One region of the Mycolicibacterium rhodesiae NBB3 genome, then DNA from elsewhere that is predicted to be linked to it. Evidence: predicted binding sites of a transcription regulator. Region 1 holds the regulator's gene; the other holds the start of a gene.
The links. The regulator LexA, encoded in region 1, represses DNA repair genes until DNA is damaged. The targets are predictions, from matches to a motif close to CGAACANNTGTTCG.

Region 1 (3,414 bases):
GGCGGCGCGTCTCGGCGACCTGAAGATTCCCGACGACCCCGAAGCGGCGATCAACGCGGCCAGGCGTGCCGCCGGGGGAGCGCTGGGTCCCCTTGGCGCCGCCGAGGGCGAAGCGACCCCCATCGGCAAGGACGGCCTGCGGCAGAACTTCGCCGGCGGCGCGATCTTCTACACGCCGGCGACCGGCGCGAACGTCGTGACCGGCCAGGTGCTGGCCAAGTACGAGAGCGTGGGTGGCCCCGAGGGTGATCTCGGCTTCCCGATCAGCAGCGAGGTCGACGGCGGGCTCGCCACCGAGAGCCGCATGAGCAGCTTTGCTGCTGAGGACAAGCCGGTCATCTTCTGGACGCCCGAATACGGTGCGGTGATCGTGCGCGGCGCCATGGCGGCGGCGTGGGACCGGCTGGAAGGGGCGAAGGGCGCGCTGGGCGCGCCGATGGCCGATCAGACCGAAGCCGGCGATGTCGTCACGCAGAGATTCAGCGGCGGTGTCGTCTCGTGGGATCGGTCGAAGAACCAATTCACGACCGAACCGGCGAATCTGGCTTCCGAACTGTCCGGCCTCGAGGTCCCGGGGCAGAAGTCGCCCGAGGCACCCAACGGCTCGCAGGCATCCGACGATTCCGGCGGTAAGAATTGGTTCAAGTTCAGCTGGTGGTGGCTGCTGGCACTGGTGCCGTTGGTGATCCTCGTCGGCGCTGTGTTGCTGGCGACACTGCTGCGGCGGCGCAAGGGTGAAGACCCCTTCGCGCCGGACGGTTATCCGATGGCGGACAACAGGTTCGGAGGTGAGTCTGAAAGCGCCTACGGCACTGGCGGCTCACCTGAGCGAATGACCACCGACGACGAGTACGCCGCGGCGATGTTCGGCGACCGCTACGCCAGTGAGGGGTTGGGGTCAGCTCCCCACGGTGTCGATGAGCCCCACGGGCACGACCTGCCGCACGGCGAAGAGGCACCACCGCATGACGACGATCGGTCTCATGTCGAGGAGTGGCTGCGCAGCGACGAGGTTCACGCACCGGACGACGACGTGTGGGGAGCCCCTCCGCCGGACGTCCAGGAGGAGCCGCCGGCACCCTTTGACGAACCCGACCAACCCGTCGAATCTGTCGAACCCGCCGAGGATGAGGACTCCGACGCGGTGGACACCGCGCCGACGGCCGTCATCACCGTTCCCCCGGTGATCGCCCGCGATCCGCTCACCGACACCGGGCGGCACGCGCGAATCGAGGTCGACGAGCCCGAGCCGCGGATAGCGTTCCTGATGCCGCTCGACGACCCGAACCAGGCGCCGGACGGATATCCGGTCAAGGCCAACACCAAGACAGGCGTGTACTGGGCGCCCGGCAGCACGATGTACGAGGACGCCAGTGCCGAAATATGGTTCGCGAGTGAAGAACTCGCACGGGTGAACGGTTTCGTCGCCGACGACGACGTCCGCTAGACCTTACGGATGACCGTCACAACCTTGCCCAGCACGGCTGCGTCGTTGCCGGGAATAGGGTCGAATGCGGGGTTGTGGGGCATCAGCCACACCTGACCGCGGGTGCGCTTGAACGTCTTCACCGTCGCCTCGCCGTCGATCATCGCGGCCACGATGTCACCGTTGTCGGCGACGTTCTGCTGACGCACGACCACCCAGTCGCCGTCGCAGATCGCCGCGTCGACCATGGAGTCGCCGACCACCTTCAGCAGGAACAGTGAACCTTCGCCGACCAGTTCTCGTGGTAGCGGGAAGACATCCTCGACAGCCTCTTCGGCCAAGATCGGTCCACCGGCGGCGATGCGGCCCAGCACCGGTACGAATGTCGGCTCCGGCAGAGCATCGGACCCGGCGACATCGGTGGCGACGATCGAGGGGAGGCTGTCGGCGCCGCGCACGTCCACGGCACGCGGACGATTGGGGTCGCGGCGCAGGTAGCCCTTGCGCTCCAAGGTGCGCAGCTGATGAGCCACCGATGACGTCGATGTCAGGCCGACCGCGTCGCCGATCTCTCTGATACTCGGGGGATAGCCGCGGGTGGTCACCGAGGCGCGGATCACGTCGAGAATGGTGCGCTGACGCTCCGTCAGACCAGTATCGAGCCCACCGCGCCCACCCGTGCTGTCCGTGCCGTTCGGGGTACCGCTGTCCGAATCCATGGCGCGAATGTAGCCCTTGGCCGACGATTAATCAAACATGTGTTCGAGGCGTGTCGCGCGCTGCCGGCGTGCGGATGCGGGCGGACAGGACTTGTCGGTGGGCCGCGATATCGTTCGGCAACAGTTCGATCACATGTTCTATTAATCGAACAGATGATCGAGTATGTTCGAACACAAGAGCGAAAGACTCGAACCGGAAGGCAGGAAGATGACGATTCTCGAGACCCGGGAGAACCGGGCAATACCAGTGGTCAGGCCCGGAATTCGGCCTGCCGGCGCCCGGCGGCGCCCTGTTTCGCGTCGGCCGGGCGGTGCACCGGTGCGGTACCGCAACTCGGGCGTGCTGGTATCGCGCGCCTCGCATCGTCGCAAGCCGATCACCCCGGTCACCACGGTCCTGCTGGCGCTGGTCGCCGCCGGGATCACGGTGTGGCTCGGCCTGGTGGCACAGTTCGGCGGGGTCGTCGGGGAATCGGCGCCGGTGCCCGACCGGTTGGCCGTGGTCCAGGTGCAGACCGGCGAGACGCTGCAGCAGGTGGCCGGGCGGGTGGCCCCCGACGCACCGGTGGGCCCGGTCGTCGACCGGATCCGCGAACTCAACCACCTCGACTCCGTCTCAGTGCACGCCGGCCAGACGCTGATCGCGCCAATCAGCTGACGGTGTGTCGTGTCCGGTGAAAACCTCGACCGCACAAGCGTATTCGCACGGGCAATGACGAGGCCCGCCGCATTGGGCACGAATCTGGGCTGGCGGACTGCCACGCAGGTACGCTCAGAGGCGGTTGAGGTAGTCATTTGTTGGCTCGGCGAAGGAGCGGTGATGCACTGTCCGTTCTGTCGCCATCCCGATTCCAGGGTCGTCGACTCCCGGGAAACCGACGAAGGCCAAGCCATTCGGCGCCGCAGATCGTGTCCGGAGTGTGGTCGTCGTTTCACGACGGTCGAGACCGCGGTTCTCGCAGTGGTCAAACGCAGCGGCGTCACCGAACCGTTCAGCCGGGAGAAGGTCGTCAAGGGTGTGCGTCGCGCCTGCCAGGGGCGACAGGTCGACGACGACGCGCTGAATCTGCTCGCCCAGCAGGTGGAAGATGCGGTGCGCGCGGCGGGTTCACCTGAAGTGCCCAGTAACGAGGTGGGGCTGGCCATCCTCGGGCCGCTCCGCGACCTCGACGAGGTGGCATACCTGCGGTTCGCCTCCGTCTACCGTGGATTCAGCTCGGCCGAGGATTTCGAGCGCGAAATCCAGGCGCTGCGTGAGCATCGCAAGTC
Region 2 (3,414 bases), 2.5 Mb from region 1:
AGAAGGCGGCCGCCGGTCTTCCGTTCGGGCTGAGTTCCGTTGTCGCGCCGACGTTTCTCGGCTTCTGTCTGATCAACATCTTCACGTTCGGCGTCGACCTGGTGTTGCTGTTCCTGTTGCACGGGGTGCTGCAGTTGCCCGTGCCGGTTGCCGTGTCGTTCGCGTACGCATGTGCGTTCGCGTTGAGCTACGTCCTCAATCGGATCTTCAACTTCTCCTCGCACGCACCAGTCGGACCGCAGCTCGCGATCTACGTCGTCGTGGTGGTGGTGAACTACCTGGCGTTCATCCTCGGGGTGTCCAGCCTGCTGGCCGCGCTTGGTGTGGACTACCGCGTCGCTCGCCTCGGAGCCGGCGCGTGCGAGGCGGTGTTCATGTACAGCATGATGCGCTGGGTGGTCTTCCGGAAATAGCGCCGACCTCAAAACGGTGCCGGGTCGTCGTCGTTGCTTGGGGGTCGGGGGTGGGTGGGGAAATACGCGTTGTCGCAGTCGTTTCCGGCGTTCTCGCGCTGCTTCTGCCGGTGCGCTTCTGCTTCGGCCTGGATGGTGTGTTCGTTGTCTCGGCGTTCGTCGTTGATGGCTTGGGAGCGGTTGTGTGCGCGGGTGGTGGTGCGTCGGGGCATGGCCAGGGTGCGGTTCGTGGTGTCGGGGTCAGGGGTGACGCGAACGGTGACGGGTGCGGTGGGTCGGCACAGGGTCGGGAACAGTAACCGGCTGCCGGGATAGGTGGTGTAGGTCTGGCCTTGGGGACAGGTCCACACAACGGTGCCGTCGGGGTGTTGTTCGTCGCGCCAGCCCCAGAACGTTTTGAGCAGGTGATGTTGTCGGCACAGGCATTTGAGGTTCGAGGCTTGGGTCGGCCCGTGCGGGTAGGCGATGGTGTGGTCGATGTCGCAGCGCTGGGCGGGCTGGTCGCAGCCCGGGAAGCGGCATGTCATATCGCGGCAGCGGATGAACGTCGCCAACAGCGCCGAGGGGATATAGCGCGGCTCCGGTGGCGCATCCCCGGGATGGCGGATCGGGACGATCTTCGCAGTGCCGGCCACCTTCGCGGCCACCAGTGGTGCGGGCAGCATCCCACCGCCCAGCAGCACCGCCGGCGGGGTCTTGGCGGGCCCGTTGGTCGGCGGCGGTGTGGGGGCGGTCGCTTCACCCCAGGTCACCTCGCTCAGCGGCTTGTCGAACAGCGGCGGGTTCGTACCGTCCAACCGTGCGGGGGTGTCATCGGACAGCGACTCCTCATGGGCGACGACATGTACCACCACCGCACTGGGCTGCTTCTGCGCGGCGTCGCAGTCGGGATCCTCGCATCCGCAGACCAGGCGCTCAGCGAGTTGTCCCAGCGCACCCAACGCGGCGGCGCGGCGCTGCTCGTGAGTGCGCGGATCGTTCTCACACACCGTGGCAGCGATCGCGTCCAGGCGTTGATCGACGGCCTCGGCGTCGGTGGCCAACAGTCTGGCCTCCAGCCATGCAGTACCCGATCCGTCCTCAGGGTCGCGGACATCGACATGGCAACCACGCGCGGAGTATTCGGTGCGCCGCACCGCCGCGGGGTCATACCGATCCACCCAGTAGTCGATCTCGATCTCGGTGTTGTGCGCCGACAGTGTTCCCCACTGCTGGACCCGGGCGGCGATCTCGATGTCGACTTTGGCCATCGCATCGCGGTCTGTGATCAGCCGGGTACGGGCCACGACCGCCGAGATCAGCCGGTAGGAGATGGCGCCGGCGGCGAACACCTCGGCGACCCGCGGCAGTCGTCGGCGCAGCGCGTCGGCGATCGCCAACTGATGGGAGGCCACCCCCAACGACACCTGCTGGGCGGCGGCCACCGAGGCGGCCACGGCACCCCAATTGTCCAGGCACCACTGATCCCGATTGTCTGACCCGTCGGCGGCCAGCATCCGCTCGAGCTAATCGGCGCAGGCGAACAAGCGCTGGGCACAGGCGGCGTTCTCCACCCGCGCCCACGCCCCCACCGACGAAACCCCTCGGCTACCGAGCGCCGCCGCCACCAACGAATCGAACATAAGTTCGACAGTAATCCCCACCGGAACGCCGAACCACCAGCTCAACCCCAACCTGTGGATAAAACCGCGATTGGGGATAACCACTGGGCGGCTCAGACCTGGATACGCGAACCGACGATGACAGTCCGGTCGAGTGGGAGGCCGAAGTGTGCCGCGGCGTCGGCGGTGATGTGCGCTGTGGCGATGAAAAGCCGTTTGCGCCACGGCGCCATTGTCGGCGCGTCCCCGCGACACAGGTCGAGCTTCGACAGGAAGTAGGACGCGTTCTCGAGGTCGATCGGACCCTCGGTGTCCGCCGGATCGAGCATCGCGAGCGCATGCGGCACGTTCGGCCGCTCCATGTATCCGTAGCGGGCCTCCACATGGACGATCCCATCGCTCGCATAGCCGAGGTCGTCGTGACTCATTCGCTCGGAGTCGGGTAGGCGCGGCACGTTCTCGGTCTCGACGGTCAAGATGATCACGTGCTCGGCCAGCACGTGGTTGTGCTCCACGATGGCGCGCATTGCCAGCGGTGCAGTGTCTCTCCCGCGGTTCAAAAAGACCGCGGTGCCCGGGATCCGGACCAGCGGCGGATCCAGATGCACTAGTTCGTCGACGAATTCGCGCAGCGGCCCCTCCGCCTTCTCCCTTGCGCGCGTGATGATTCTGCGGCCCTTCTGCCACGTCGTCATCACGGTGAAGGTGACGACGGCAATGGTCAGCGGCAGCCACGCACCGTGCACCAGCTTGGTGAGGTTGGCCGCGAAGAACATCAGGTCCACCACGAGCAGCAGACCGCCACCGATCAGCACACCCCACAGCGGCCAACCCCACCGCGTTCGGGCGTAGTAGAAGAACAATGTGGTGGTGATCGTGATGGTTCCGGTGACCGCCATACCGAAGGCGTAGGCCAGGGCCGCCGAACTGCGGAACGCGAACACCAGGATCAGCACCGCCACCATCAGCGCGGCGTTGATCCACGGCACGTAGATCTGCCCGATGGTCGACGCAGAGGTGTGCTCGATACGCAGCCTCGGCAGATAGCCCAGCCGCGCGGCCTGCGAGGCCACCGAGAAGGCACCGGTGATCACCGCCTGCGACGCAATCACCGTCGCCGCAGTCGCCAAGAGCACCATGGGAATTCGCGCCCACTCAGGCGTCAACAGGAAGAACGGTGCAGATACCGTCGACTCGTCGCTGAGCACCAGCGCGCCCTGGCCGAAGTAGTTGAGCGTGCACGCGGGCAGGACCAGACCGAGCCATCCGTAGGTGATCGCGCGCCTGCCGAAGTGCCCCATGTCTGCGTACAGCGCCTCGGCGCCCGTCACCGAAAGCACGATCGCGGCAAGCGCGAAGAACGCGATGTGGAAGTGGCCGGCCATGAAGTCCAGTGCGTA

Region 2: MYCRHN_RS08195 (HNH endonuclease signature motif containing protein) is a predicted target of LexA. The motif match lies at 2,029-2,042, and genes of this name have one in related genera.

The regions. Positions count from the first base shown of each region.
Region 1 is NC_016604.1:5,664,574-5,667,987, reverse strand. Features, by position in the region: gene MYCRHN_RS27255 (sunset domain-containing protein) at 1-1,447, shown strand, start outside; gene lexA (transcriptional repressor LexA) at 1,444-2,145, opposite strand; gene MYCRHN_RS27245 (LysM peptidoglycan-binding domain-containing protein) at 2,354-2,803, shown strand; gene nrdR (transcriptional regulator NrdR) at 2,966-3,414, shown strand, end outside.
Region 2 is NC_016604.1:1,700,918-1,704,331, reverse strand. Features, by position in the region: gene MYCRHN_RS08200 (GtrA family protein) at 1-413, shown strand, start outside; gene MYCRHN_RS08195 (HNH endonuclease signature motif containing protein) at 422-1,909, opposite strand; gene MYCRHN_RS08190 (potassium transporter Kup) at 2,128-3,414, opposite strand, start outside.